2 regions of the Shewanella sp. BC20 genome follow, and region 2 is predicted to be linked to the other one. Evidence: predicted binding sites of a transcription regulator. Region 2 holds the regulator's gene; the other holds the start of a gene.
The links. Region 2 encodes MetJ, which represses methionine synthesis genes. Its sites were predicted from a motif close to TAGACGTCTAGACGTCTA; they were not measured.
Positions count from the first base shown of each region.

Region 1: metH (methionine synthase) is a predicted target of MetJ. The motif match lies at 3,437-3,454, and genes of this name have one in related genera.

Region 1 is NZ_NHRI01000007.1:53,567-61,245, forward strand. Features, by position in the region: gene CBX96_RS09255 (iron ABC transporter permease) at 40-1,188, opposite strand; gene CBX96_RS09260 (ABC transporter ATP-binding protein) at 1,185-2,150, opposite strand; cobalamin riboswitch at 2,283-2,442, opposite strand; gene CBX96_RS09265 (histidine phosphatase family protein) at 2,623-3,345, opposite strand; gene metH (methionine synthase) at 3,556-7,290, shown strand.
Region 2 is NZ_NHRI01000022.1:59,161-66,839, forward strand. Features, by position in the region: gene CBX96_RS18685 (bifunctional aspartate kinase/homoserine dehydrogenase II) at 199-2,592, opposite strand; gene metB (cystathionine gamma-synthase) at 2,604-3,767, opposite strand; gene metJ (met regulon transcriptional regulator MetJ) at 3,990-4,304, shown strand; gene CBX96_RS18700 (sulfite exporter TauE/SafE family protein) at 4,406-5,149, shown strand; gene nrfD (NrfD/PsrC family molybdoenzyme membrane anchor subunit) at 5,276-6,220, opposite strand; gene CBX96_RS18710 (4Fe-4S dicluster domain-containing protein) at 6,223-6,789, opposite strand; gene phsA (thiosulfate reductase PhsA) at 6,802-7,679, opposite strand, start outside.

The DNA.
Region 1 (7,679 bases), on a different contig from region 2:
TTATCGAACAATTGCTTATCAACATCAGCGTGCAAACAACTAATTCGATAGCTTGCGCCGACGCAAAATCAGCAAAAAGAAGAAGCTACCAATCGCGGCGGTGATAATCCCTACGGGTAATTCCTGATTACCAAGCAAACATCGGGCGAGCACATCAATCCACACCATAAACAGGCCACCCACCAGCGCCGTCAGTAAGATGGGCTGACGACCGGGGAATAACAAACGTACTGTGTGCGGGATCATCAAGCCGACAAAGCCAATGCCGCCACAGGTCGCCACTAAAATGGCGGTGATAAGCGAGCAGAGCAGCAGCATATTGAGGCGCAGCTTAGGCACATTCACCCCTAAGGTGTGGGCTGTTTCATCCCCCGCCTGCAACGCCATGATTTGGCGCTTCCAACCGAGAATAATCAAAAAGCTCACCAGCACCACTAAGGACGGCAGCACCAGCAGCGACCAACTGGCCTTGGCAAAACTGCCAAGGCTCCAAAACAATACCGATGCGGTGGCCTGTGGGCTGGCAAAGTACAGCAGTAAACTGGTTAACGCGCCAAACATAAAAGAGGTTGCCACGCCAGAGAGCAACATGCGCTCTACCTGGCTCTTAAGGCCTAACCCAGCTAACGCCAGCACGATTAACACCGACAGACTGGCACCAATAAAGGCGCCGAAGGGTAAGCTCAACCAGAGCAGCCCCGCAAAGCTGCCCGAACCGCTAAAAATCCCCGAACTGGCTATCGCGCCCGCATTGCCAAACAGGCCAGAACCTGTGAATAGCGTCAGCATGACCACGGCACCAAACGAAGCGCCAGAGCTAATGCCGAACAGATAAGGATCGGCAAGGGGGTTGCGGGTCACGGTTTGCAGCACGCTCCCCGCCAAGGACAGCCCAGCCCCTGCCACAAAGGCGAGTAAAATCCGTGGCAGTCGCAGCTCCATCACAATCCGCTCTGTCATGCTGCTGGTGCTCACGGCCTCATCAGCCATAAACAGCTGACTGAGTTTATTGATAAACACATGCAGCACATCTAAAAAGCTAATGTTTGCCGCGCCAAAACTCGCGGCAGCGATGGGGGTGAGCAGGGCAAAGCCCGCCAAGCCTAAAATCAGCCATTGCTGGCGGGTGAGCGGCGTAAAAATGTGGCTAAAAAAATTCATGGTCACCAATTTGAGTGTGTCTATCATGGCGTGGGTTCAACGCTATGCTTGTGCAAGGCAGCGCTTGGCGCCCCGGGGTTATGACAGGCGCAGGCCATAGGAGGTAACGCTTGAGCCGAAACTGCATGGGAGTCACTCGCCGCGTCCGCAGTATCGCTCTTAGGCTTTTGATAACCATAAAAGTAATTAATCAAGGGGTTACCATGCTGTGGATGGGGCGTCACTTGGGCGCATACCCCAAACACTTCGGCGATACGTTCTTCGGTTAACACCTGAGCCGGCGTGCCCATGGCACTCACCAGCCCTTTATCCAGTAGCAATAAGTGGTCGCACAGGGCGCTGGCTAAATTCAGGTCATGAATCGAGGCGATGACACTGATCCCAAGGCTTCGCACTAGCTCTAAGATTTGAATTTGATAGCGGATATCGAGGTGGTTTGTCGGCTCATCTAAAATCAATAACTGCGGCTGCTGCACTATGGCACGGGCGATCAGGGCGCGCTGCTTCTCACCGCCCGATAATCGATCGTATTGCTGATGCACTTTATGGCTCAGACCGACCTTTTCCAGCGCTTTGGCAATCTTGTCACTGTCTTCGCTGGAATGGCTATCAAACATGCCCTTATGAGGCGTGAGTCCCATGGCAACCAATTGCTCTGTGGTCATATCGAAATATTGCGGCGTATCCTGCTGCACCACCGCCACTTTACAGGCAAACGCCTTGGGCGACAGCTCGCTAATATCCTGCGAAAACAGGCTGATATGCCCTTTAGCTGGGCGAATAAAGCGGTATAAACAGCGCAGCAAACTGGATTTTCCCGCGCCATTGGGGCCAATCAGCCCGAGCATTTCCCCCTGCGGCAGGGCAAAGCTTATCTCCGAGAGAATGGTTTTTCCCTCAATCGCCCAGCTCAATTGGCTCACTTGAAGGGCCATATTAGCGGAAGTCGCAGCGGGCGCTAAGGGCGCAAGGCTCGATGTGGAAGGCATCACTAACGATTGCTCCCACATGGATATTGATTGGTGTTATTTGTGCCAGCAGCCGCTTGGGCCAACAGGGCGAAACTCATAAATGTCATCTTCTGCTCCCTCGAGTTACCCGCTCGAGAACTAAGGCTGCACGCAGCGAAAACAGAAATAGGCAGGTATCCTGACTCGTAGGTAAGAAGCAAAACGCTTCGACTACTCACAGTTGCGGGTACAGTTCGGGCTACTGACGGGCAGCTCCCCGATTCCCTATTATGTTTGGGTTATCCGGCGCGCTTAAATACTGTTGCCTTTAAGCAATAGCACTCAATCGCACAAAATTCCTAACACCTATTTCTGCGACCTTCGAGCTTAACGTACTGGGTTCGTTATCTGGCTCAAACGTCAGGGAAAAGCATTATCCTATATCTTGCTCATTAGGCAATGCTGTTTAAATCAGAAAATTTTCATCATACCGATGGCAGATGCTTTCAAGCTACTCACAGTGACCCGAGGGCCAGTCTAAACGCCAGTATCTTTTACCTTGCTCATCCTCGAGGACATTAATCGTCACCACCGCCGCTACGGGTAAGGCGAGCTGACTGTAAAAACCTAAGGTTTTCACTGCCCCCAGCGCCCTTGACATCAAGTGGCGAATAACTCCGCCGTGGGTCACCACCCAGATATTGGCCGCAGGTGCATTGGCATTAAACTCGCCGTGGGCCTGTTCATCATCCATTGCCAGCAGGGTAAACTCTTTATCGAGGATTTGTTCTATCGCACCATCGATACGGGCTTCGAAGTTTGCCATGGCTTCACCATTGGGCGGCGTCACCTCCCAAGGATTCTGCCAATAGGCCGCCATCCGCTCGCCGTCGCGTTGATATAAGTCATCGAGCAGGCAACCATCCCAATCGCCGAAGGCTATTTCCTGTAACTCCTCCAGCAGGTTGACCTTCAGCGGCAAAGGCGCGGGCGCATCTAAACTTCTGCCCACGGACGCACTCGAATGCAGTTCAGCCGCAAAGGCCTTGGCAAACTCGGCGCAGCGCCTTGAGGTCGAGCTATAAATGCCGTGGCACACAGTCGCCTGCGCCTCCACCGCCGCCGACATCTGCCGCCAGCCCTTGTCGCTCAGTGGCACATCGACTCGGCCACGTAAAATCGCCCCGCCCTCGCATTCTCCATGGCGTAACAGTAATAACCTGAGCTGCTTCATCTGATCTTTCCTTTTATCGTTTTTATCTGGGTTATCTCGCCTATGCTATACCAACTTTAGCCTTGCCCTGACAATCCGATGTCGCGTATTATGGACGTCTATACGTATAAATGTCCAAAACATAACGAACGACATTCAATAATAAAATGCAATTTGTCACCCGATTGCGTACTTTGGACTCAACTTAGCTGTAGTAAAGGTAATCATTTTATGGCGATATCTCTCCATCGAGCCAGCCAAACACTGGCAGACATTCGCAACCAGTTGTCAAAGCGCATTCTGATTTTAGACGGCGCTATGGGCACTATGATCCAAGGCTACAAGCTGGAAGAAGCCGATTACCGTGGCGAGCGTTTCAAGGATTGGCATACCGACGTTAAGGGCAATAACGATCTTTTAGTGCTCACGCAGCCACACATCATCAAACAAATTCACACCGACTACCTATTAGCCGGTGCCGATATTATTGAAACCAACACCTTCAACGCCACCACGATCGCCATGGCCGACTACGACATGCAGTCACTGTCCGCCGAAATTAACCGTGAAGGTGCGCGTCTCGCCCGTGAGGCCTGTGATGAAATCGAAAAAGCCACGGGGAAACCACGTTATGTTGCCGGTGTGTTAGGGCCCACTAACCGCACTTGCTCTATCAGTCCCGATGTTAACGATCCCGGATATCGCAATATCCACTTCGATGAGTTAGTGACCGCTTACTGCGAATCGACCCGCGCCTTAATTGAAGGCGGCGCCGATATCATTATGGTCGAGACCATCTTCGATACCTTAAACGCCAAGGCCGCCTTATTTGCTATCGAAACCGTGTTCGATGAACTCTTTGGGCCAAATTCGCCAGCGCGTTTGCCCGTGATGATCTCAGGCACCATTACCGATGCCTCGGGCCGAACCCTGACCGGACAAACCACCGAAGCCTTTTATAACTCCCTTCGCCATATCAAGCCCTTATCCATCGGCCTTAACTGTGCCCTTGGCCCTAAGGAGCTGCGCCCCTACGTCGAAGAGCTGTCTCGCATCGCCGAATGTTATGTCTCGGCGCACCCTAACGCGGGTCTGCCAAACGAGTTTGGCGGTTACGATGAAACCCCAGAAGATATGGCGAGCGTTATCCAAGAATGGGCCCGTGAAGGCATGCTCAACATTATCGGTGGTTGCTGTGGTAGCACGCCCGAGCATATTAAGGTCATTCGCGAAGCCGTTGAGCCGTTTGCGCCACGGGTACTACCCGAGATCCCCGTCGCCTGCCGTTTATCGGGTTTGGAACCGCTCACTATCGACGCCCAAACCCTGTTTGTGAACGTGGGTGAACGTACCAACGTTACTGGCTCGGCCAAGTTCTTAAAGCTGATCAAAGAAGGTAAATTCGAGCAGGCGCTCGATGTCGCCCGTGAACAGGTAGAAAGCGGCGCGCAGATCATCGACATCAACATGGACGAAGGCATGCTCGATGGTGTGGAGGTGATGCATAAGTTTTTAAATCTTATCGCCTCTGAGCCGGATATCAGCCGTGTGCCTATTATGATCGACTCCTCAAAGTGGGAGGTGATTGAAGCGGGCCTCAAATGTATTCAAGGCAAGGGAATCGTCAACTCTATCTCCTTGAAGGAAGGCGAAGAGAAGTTTATCGAGCAGGCAACCCTAGTGAAACGCTACGGCGCTGCGGCGATTATTATGGCGTTCGACGAGCAAGGTCAGGCCGACACTAAGGCGCGCAAAGTCGAGATCTGTACCCGCGCCTACCGCGTGCTGGTCGATAAGGTCGGCTTTCCGCCCGAAGACATTATCTTCGACCCGAATATCTTCGCCATCGCCACGGGTATCGATGAGCACGATAACTATGCCGTCGATTTTATTGAAGCCATTAAAGAGATTAAGGCCACCCTGCCCCACGCGATGATTTCGGGCGGGGTGTCGAACGTGTCGTTCTCCTTCCGCGGTAACAACCCAGTGCGCGAGGCGATTCACGCGGTATTCCTGTACCACGCGATTAAAGTCGGCATGGACATGGGTATCGTTAACGCGGGCCAATTAGCGATTTACGATGATATCGACCCCGAACTTAAGGATAAGGTCGAGAACGTCGTGCTCAACCTGCCTTGCCCAGTTGAAGGCTCAAACAATACCGAGCAATTGCTTGAGATTGCTGAAAAATTCCGTGGCGATGGCTCAAGTGCCGCCAAGAAGGAAGACTTAGAATGGCGCTCATGGCCAGTTAATCAACGTCTCGCCCATGCGCTGGTCAAAGGCATCACCGAATTTATCGACGAAGATACTGAAGCGGCTCGTCAGCTCGCCTCCCGTCCGCTGGATGTGATCGAAGGCCCGCTGATGGACGGTATGAATATCGTCGGCGACCTGTTTGGCTCGGGCAAAATGTTCCTGCCACAGGTGGTGAAGTCGGCGCGGGTGATGAAAAAGGCTGTGGCCTACCTCAATCCTTTTATCGAGCAAGAGAAGGTCGAGGGCCAATCTAACGGCAGAATTTTGATGGTCACGGTTAAGGGCGATGTGCACGATATCGGCAAGAATATTGTCGGCGTGGTGCTCGCCTGTAACGGCTTTGAGGTGTTCGATTTAGGCGTGATGGTGTCGGTGGAGCGCATTCTTGAGGCCGTGAAAGAGCACAATATCGACATTATCGGCATGTCTGGGCTTATCACCCCAAGCCTCGATGAAATGGTGCACAATGTGAAAACCTTCCACCGTGAAGGCCTCACCATTCCAGCGATTATCGGCGGCGCGACCTGCTCGAAAATCCATACCGCGGTGAAGATTGCGCCCCATTATCCCCATGGCGCGATTTACATTGCCGACGCCTCGCGTGCCGTGCCTATGGTCAGCAAACTAGTCAGCAATGAAACTCGCCAAGCCACTATCGATGAGACTTACGCCGAATACGAAGAGATGCGCGTTAAGCGTTTATCGCAAACCAAGCGTAAGGAAATCGTCTCGCTGGAAGCCGCCCGCGAAAACCGCTGCCAGCACGACTGGGCAAACTACACCCCGTTCAAGCCCAATGTGCTGGGTCGCCAAGTATTTGAAGACTATCCATTAACCGACTTAGTCGACCGCATCGACTGGACACCCTTCTTCCGCGCCTGGGAGCTGCACGGCCATTACCCCGAGATCTTAACCGACAACGTAGTGGGGGTTGAGGCGCAGAAACTGTTCGCCGATGGTCAGGCGATGCTTAAAAAAATCATCGATGAAAAATGGCTCACCGCCAAGGGCGTGATTGGGTTATTCCCCGCCAATACTGTCGGCTTCGATGATATTGAGCTTTATACCGACGAGACTCGCACCGAAGTCGAAATGACCACCCATCACTTGCGGATGCAGCTTGAGCGTGTGGGTAACGATAACTTCTGTCTGGCCGACTTTGTGGCGCCAAAGGACAGCGGCGTTGCCGACTATATGGGCGGTTTTGCCGTGACCGCAGGCCATGGTATCGATGAGCATATCGCCCGCTTTGAGGCCAACCACGATGACTACAACGCCATTATGCTCAAGTGCTTAGCCGACCGTTTAGCCGAAGCCTTTGCCGAGCGGATGCACGAGCGCGTGCGTAAGGAATTCTGGGGTTATGCCGCCGATGAGCAGCTCGATAACGAAGCCTTAATTCGTGAGAAATACAAAGGGATCCGCCCCGCACCGGGTTACCCCGCCTGCCCGGATCACACCGAAAAAGGCCTGCTGTGGGAACTGTTAAAGCCGAATGAGACCATCGACTTAAACATTACCGAAAGCTACGCCATGTTCCCCACCGCCGCAGTATCCGGCTGGTACTTTGCCCACCCGAAATCCCGCTACTTCGGCGTGACCAATATTGGCCGCGATCAGGTGGAGGATTACGCTAAGCGTAAGGGGATGACAGTCGCAGAGACGGAGAAGTGGCTGGCGCCAGTGTTGGATTATGATCCTGAATAATCAGGATCTTTATTACGCTAACGCGGTATGAGATCTAAGATCGGTCTTGCGACCGAAAAGGTCGTGGGGCTTCACCCCACACCCGACCAAGGAGGACTGCTCGTCCTATCCTCCTTGGATTCTCCAAGACGCCCCTAGCGAAGTTACATGCATTGATTAGTGGCTTCGTGCTTATTCGAAAATAGCTAACGCTTCCGATGGGGCGTCCCTTCCCCCCGAAAGCTACGCAGACGTCCTGTCTGCGTCACGCGATTTCCTTCAACGCCCTTCAGCAACTTCGCAGGGGATAGGTGAACTTCTCTGGCATTAGAATTCACTTTTCGCATTGAAAGATTTATGCCAGTTCCATCTCTTTTGTTTGGTAAAGATTATCTGAATGATATCCTAAA
Region 2 (7,679 bases):
TTTGGACGTCTATATGTCCATATACTAGAGAAACTGGCCGTTAAGTCAAGCCAAAAAATCCCCCTTTTTGGCATTTTCTTATCCCTCGTTGACCACCTTGATTTTAGTCCTGATCTTCGCCAATAAAAAAAGGACTCGAATGAGTCCTTTAAGTCTATGAATATAAGCCGAATCAACTTGAAGATACGGGGTTTATTCCTATTCTTGCAGCAGATCGCGACAGATCTGCGTCAGATCCGATTGCACCGCCGCCGCTGTTACCTCACGGCCAGCACCCGGCCCACGGATAATCAAAGGATTACCTTGATAGAAGGCAGAGCGGATCACAAACACATTGTCCCCGGGCGTAAGGTTGGCGTAGGGATGATTCGCATCAATCCACTGTAATCCCACCTCGGCTTTTAGGGTCGCACCGCTATTGTCCAAGGAGGCGACATATCTCAGTACCTTGTTTTGCTCCGCCGCTGCGCCGTATTGTTGCAGCAATTCATCATCCAGCTCACCGATACGGGCAAGGAATTGCTCCAGCGGAATATCCGCTAAATGGGCAGGCACTAAGGAGCGCAGCTCAATATCCTCAAGCTCGATTTCCAGACCGATTTCACGGGCTAAAATCAGCAGCTTACGCTGCATATCGCGGCCAGAAAGATCGTCGCGTGGATCGGGTTCGGTAATCCCTAAACCACGCGCTTCAATCACTAATTCCGAGAAAGGTTTGCTGGTATCGTATTTCTCGAATAACCAACACAGGGTGCCAGAGAAAATCCCGCCAACGGCTTCAACGCTATCGCCACTGTTACGCAAATCGTTTAAGGCGTGCTGAATAGGTAAGCCCGCGCCACAGCTAGCGTTATAACGCCAGAATAGACGGCGATAACCGAGTTGTTCCTTCAATTCCCGATAAAAAGGCAGCGGGCCAGAACCCGCGAGTTTGTTTGCGCTGACCATATGAATGCCGCGCTCGAAAAACTCTGGGTATTGCAGGGTTAAACTGGCGCTGGCGCTGATGTCTAATGCAATCAGTTCATCACAGTTAAGTTGTTCTAATTGTTCAAATAGATGCTCGTACTGCCAAGGTGTTGCCTCGGCATCGAATTCCTGCTGCCAGCTTTCCAAATCCACACCAGTGGACTTAATCAAAGCTTTACTGGAAGTAACCAGACCGACTAACTCGACTTGCGCTTCAAGCTCTTGATTTAACGAGGGAGAAACTGACTTAAACAGTTTCACCCACGCCTCGCCAATATTGCCCACACCCAGCAGCAATACGCCAATGCGTTTACGCGGGCCAGCACAGCGGCGATGCACTTTTTGCGTCAGCAGATTAACCTGCGACTGTGGCACTAAGGTCACCAAACTTAAGTCACCACTGAACAAGGGCTTAGCGTCGCGGCTCAGTAAACGGGCAAAGCTGCGGCGATAATGCTCGGCATCGGCACTCACAAGCGCCACTAAACCGAGTTCGGTATTAATTTGCAGATCTTTAATGCCGAGGGCTTCGGCCTGCGCATCCAATAACTTTTGTACTTGTTTTTGGTTTTCAGCGGTATAGGCAAGCTCGAGTCGTTGATGCGCCGATACCCAATGGGCCAGTGGCGTTAATCCTGCTTCGACTAATTGCTCGAGCAGACTGGCCACATCGCCCGCGATCTTAAAGCCAAATAACACCACGGCATTCAGGTTAGTCACCACAGGCGCACTCGCCGAGGAGCTGTGGGGCGCAATCAGGGTAAAGTCGGTATGGGAGGCGTAGCTTGAACGTACGGCTAGGCTCACCTCAGTGTTAAACAGCGGCTGCAAAGTGCGCGAATGCAAAACAGGCGAACCTAGACGCGCCAAGCGGTCTGCTTCGGCGAGGGACATGCTCTTGAGTAATTTCGCATCGTTGATCTTATTCGGATCGGCGTTAAATACCCCTTCAACGTCGGTCCAAATGGTCACGCGCTCAATGTCGGCAAGGCTAGCAATTAAGCTGGCGCTAAAGTCAGAGCCATTGCGACCAAGCAGCAAGGTATCGCCACGCTCGTTGGCACAGATAAAACCTGTGATCACTAAACGCTCGTTAGGATGCGCCGCCAGTAAGGCTTGCACTTTGGCGCGGGATTCTTGCACGCGAATTTGCGGCACAGCGGCCTCGTCGGCCACAAGAATCGAGCAGGCATCCACATGGCTTGCGGCCACACCCGATTCACGCAGCAGCGCCGCCATTAAGCGCGCCGACCAACGCTCACCAAAGCTCACCACATGGCTAATTTGGTAATCGTTACGGGAATCTAAAGATAATAGACTGATTAACTGGGCTTTATCCGTGGTTAAACGCTCACGTAAATCCCGCGCCTGCTCGTTAGATAACAGCTGCTCAATCAAGCCTTGCTGATAGCTGATGAGGACTTGTAATTCTTCTTGCCATAATTGGTTGCTATCGCGCAGCGACAACAACTTATATAAAAAGTTAGTAGTTTTACCCGCGGCAGACACCACCACCAGATCATCACTGTGGCCATGGGTTAACAGAATATGGGCAACTCGGCGATAACAATCGGCATCGGCTAAGCTGGAACCACCAAATTTATGTAAGTGACAACGTGCCATCTCGAATTCCTCTACTGACAAGCCGCAACGGCGGCCAATCCTGCTTGAATATCTGCAACTAAGTCGTCGGCATCTTCAATACCAACCGACAAACGTAATAGGGTGTCTTTAATGCCAGCTTCATAACGTGCTTGGGGCTCCATCGCCCTGTGGGTCATAGTCGCGGGCACGGCCACGAGACTCTCAACGCCACCTAAGCTCTCGGCCACGCTAAATAAACTTAAGGCATCTAAAAAGGCGACCACTTCGGCCTCGCCGCCCTTAAGCTCAAAACTCAGCATAGCGCCAAAGCCTTTTTGCTGCTTGGCGGCAATGGCATGGCTGGGGTGATCCGCAAGGCCTGGGTAATACACTTTGCTCACAACAGAGCTGTTCGTCAGCACGTCCACAATACGCTGGGCATTGCTTTGGTGCTCGCGAATGCGCACGGCTAAGGTACGCAGACCGCGCAGAGTTTGATAACTGTCGAAGGCAGAACCCGTTAAGCCCAAGGTGTTCGACCACCAATGTAAGGTCTCACCGAGTTGAGGATCTTTGGCGATCACCGCGCCGCCCACCACATCGCTGTGACCATTGATGTACTTAGTGGTGGAGTGGATAACGATATCGGCACCGAGTAACAGCGGTTGCTGCAAAATGGGCGAGAGGAAAGTATTGTCCACCACCACTAAAGCACCTACGGCGTGGCTCGCCTTCGCGATAGCTTTGATATCGACGACTCGCAGCAGAGGGTTTGATGGGGTTTCAATCCACACCATCTTAGGTTGCTGGGCGATGGCTTGCTCGAGCGCTTGGGCGTCGGTTTGATCGACCACCAGCAGTTTAAATTGGCCCTTTTTAGCCAAGTTAGTGAATAAACGGTAAGAACCGCCGTAACAATCGTGGGGCACCACCAGCAAATCATCGGGGCCGAGCAAGGTAGTCACTAAGGTAATGGCTGCCATGCCAGTGCAAGTCACCACACCGGTTGCGCCCTTTTCTAGCTTAGCTAAGGCATCGCCTAAGATGCTGCGGGTAGGATTGCCGGAACGGCTGTAATCAAATTCGCGAGGATTTTTATGACCATCGAAGGCGTAATTAGTCGACAGGTAAATTGGCGGCACCACCGCGCCATACTGAGTATCGCTTTCGATACCCTGACGCACTGCTAATGTGGCTAATTGACGTTCGGTCACTAATTTGCCTGCGGTCATCGGGAACTCCTAAGTTCGCAAAGAGATGTCTGGACGTCTAAATGTACCTAAGCCCAGTGGTATCGTCAATAGGCGTTAAGACGTTTAGACGTCTAAACATAAAGAAATCTGTTTGCAATCACTAAGAAATAGTAGCAATAATTTGACTGTTATCTGTAAGGGTTTAAAATCTGCCCCGAATTTAGCGTTATAACAGGTGAGTCAATGACTGAATGGAATGGGGAATACATCAGCCCCTATGCTGAACATGGCAAGAAGAATGAACAAGTAAAGAAAATTACTGTGTCTATTCCGCTCAAAGTGCTAAAAGTCCTCACGGATGAACGTACCCGTCGTCAGGTGAACAACCTGCGCCACGCCACCAATAGCGAACTCTTGTGTGAAGCATTTTTGCATGCCTACACCGGCCAGCCTCTGCCTGATGATGCCGATCTGTCGAAAGATAGCCCAGACAGCATTCCCGCCGAAGCGAAAAGGTTGATGGACGAGATGGGGATCGAGTGGGAAGATATGGAGTAACGCTTAAGCGTCCAATATCCTACTTATCATTAGGGATCGTTAATACTCATCTTGCTTGATGGGTTAGAGTAACGATCCCTATTTTGTTTTGATGGAATCCTATGTTCTCCTTGATAGATCCACAAACGCTCGCCATTGCGTCTGTGATTGTGTTTTTAGGTGCCCTCACCCAGAGTCTGATTGGCTTTGGCCTTGCCGTGGTGGCGAGCCCGTTGCTGTATATTGTCGACCCCGAATTAGTGCCCGCCCCCGTGATTGTGATGGGTTTTTCCATCGCCCTACTCACCCTACTGCGTGAACGCGGCCATTTAGAATTCAATGGCTTGCAATATGCGCTTATCGGTCGAGTGCCCGGAGGTTTTATCGGTGCCAGCCTGCTACTGTTTGCGCCGCAGCCGATTCTTGGTCTGGCGATTGCTGGCATTGTGGCAGTCGCCGTGGTGCTGAGCCTGTATAAATTGACTCTTCCCGTGAATAAGGCAACCCTGTTTGGCGCGGGCGTGGTCTCGGGGATTTTTGGTAATATTGCCGCCATTGGTGGCCCACCGATGGCGATTTTGTTGGCGGGTAAGGATGCCTCCAAATTTCGCGCCGCACTGTCGGCCTTCTTTATCTTCAGCTCGACCATAGCCCTGGTCATTCTTGGGGTGACGGGCCTACTCGAAATCAAGCATTTGTGGTTATCACTCATGCTACTGCCCTCGGTCTTTTTAGGCTATTTAGTGGCGGGCAAACTGGTGGGGAATGTGGATAAACATAAGACCAAGATGGCAACCTTAGCCCTCTGCGCTATCAGTGCTTTAGTGCTTACGGTGAAATCTGTGATTGAGCTATTGCCGCAATAATTACCGCAATAATTACCGCAATAGAATCCTGCCAATCGCCCCCATAAAAAAAGCACCGTTAATCGGTGCTTTTTGCTTGCTGGGATAGGTGATTTACCCCATCGATATTGCCATTAACCAATGGCACTAACTTAGATAGCTTTGTCCCGCATACACAATAAAGTGTCTCAGTGCTAACACGCCGGTTAAGCTGGCGCAGGCCACCATAATCATCGCGCCCTTGCTGTGGCGCGTCGCGGTCGGCAACAGCATAAATAGCAGTGGGATACCAAAACCAATCCCGACCACGCCAATCCAGAATACGCTCGCCCACACGCCAGAGGTGAGTGATGCCAGCGCCGCAGCCGCCGCGCCGCCCTGAAAGTACAAGGCGCAGAACAACATAAACAGGAACATGATTTCGATTGCCATCACTGGCAGCTCTAAGCCATGCATTTTGGCTAAGGCCTTGTCGTGGCTATCGGTCTTGAACATCACCAGCGCCAGCACCGCATTAGCCGCCGCGCCCGCCGATAAACCAGAGACTAAAAACAGCGCAGGCAATACCGCAGTGTTCAACATCGGATAGGCATTCATGGCCGAAATTAAGAAGCCAGTATAAGCACCCACGCCAATCGCGAGAATAAACAGCAGCACTTCAATCAGCTTTCTAAAGGGCATCAGCAGCTTAGCAATAGGCACGAGGAAACCTAAGCCCCACTTTGGCAGCTCATCGCGCAGCACAAGAATCGCGTAGGCAAATGCTAAGGGTGAATAAGCCAGTAGTGCTAAGACACCAATCGCCATTACAGACTGGAAGTTGTAGTTGATTAAAATCAGCCAAAAATGGAAAGGCTTCGTTAAATCAAACACTAAACATGCCAAGCCTAGGCAAATGGCCACTGGGCCAATAATGGCTGCGGCCTTGAGAATACTCGTCTCCCCCTGCGCTTGCTCCTTATTAAACCAACGCAGGCCAATGCCAATCAGCAAACTTCCGGCGGATAAACCCGCCATAAACAGATACACGGCGATGATCCAATGCCAAGTGACGGGATCATATTGCGCCATATCGCCCCAAGTATTGTTCATAATCAAATCCCCCCTCTTTTGGTAGGAACGCGATACACCCTAGGCTTGGTGCCTAAATGGGTCTTATCTTGGTAAGTGATCTTAGTGTTGAGTAGCATAGCGACCTCACTCTGTGGATCGTTGGCATCGCCAAACACTAAGGCATCGGTCGGACACACAGTCACACAGGCGGGCTCTTCACCCCGAGCTAAGCGCGTGTCCTTACAGAAGTTACACTTGTCAGCCACTTTGGTTTCTGGGTTCATAAAACGTACCTTGTAGGGGCACGCCGCCACGCAGTACATACAACCCACGCACTTATCGCCATGGATGGAAACAATCCCATCCTCACCCACATAGGCCGCGCCCGTTGGGCACACCTTCACACAAGGCGCATCTTCACACTGCTGGCACGATACCCTGTGGTACTTAAAGTGCAGGTGTGGCATCTCGCCAAAGGGGCCCTCTACGCGCACTTGTAAGCGAGTCACGCCCTCGGGGACGCCATTTTCACTGCGGCAGGCCACGTTACAGGCTTGGCAGCCGATGCACTTGTTCTCATCGTGCACCATCACATATCTTTTCGTCATTTGAGCCTCCAATTAGCGTTTTGCCAGCGTGACGCCTGTCGTATGAATATTCATGCCACACACAGGGGCTGTTTGATGGGGCAGTAAGTTTCCGCAGTGGATACCTTTACCTGTCGCTCTAACCAACTCTTTGTTTTTAGAGCCAAAGCCCATATAGGCAAACACGGTATCGGGGCGAATGCCCGGGGTGAATAAGGCGTGGCCTTCTTCGCTACCCACGCTGCTGGTTAACCGAATCGGGTCACCGTTACTTATCCCTAACTTGCCCGCCGTGACGGGATGCACCCAAATGGCGTTATCCGACATTAGGTTAGCTAACATAGGGATATTGTGAGTCGCACCATTGGTATGCACGGCGACCTTGCCTTGGATAAAGTACAGCTCGTCGGCTTTCTTCAAATGCACTTCGCGGAACTTAATCACCCCGCGTCCTGGCGCCATGGCTTCAACCTTGGCCGAGGTCAATTCAATCTTGCCGCTTGGGGTTTTAAAGCTGAGCAAACTGCCGTAGGTGCCGTCTTCATCCACGGCTTTGGCATTGGCGTAGGCCTTAGTAAACTCGGCCACCATCTTAGGTTCGCGCAGCATGATGGGCTTGCCGAAGCTAACAAAACCTTCATCCTTGATGCGGCGCAGCAGTGCGGTATCACGATTCACCTGCAGCAGTTGCAGGGTTTCCATGTTGTCCCAAGGGTAAAATTCACTTAGCCCAAGCTTATGGCCAATGTCCTTAAAGATTTGCCATGAGGGTTTAGTGTCGCCCAAGGTTTCCACCACGCGTTGACGCACATAGTAAGCAGGATTTTTACCCGACTTGTCGGCGATTTCTTCATCGCGCTCAAGGTAAGTCGACTCGGGTAAAATGACGTCGGCATAGGCGGCGGTTTCAC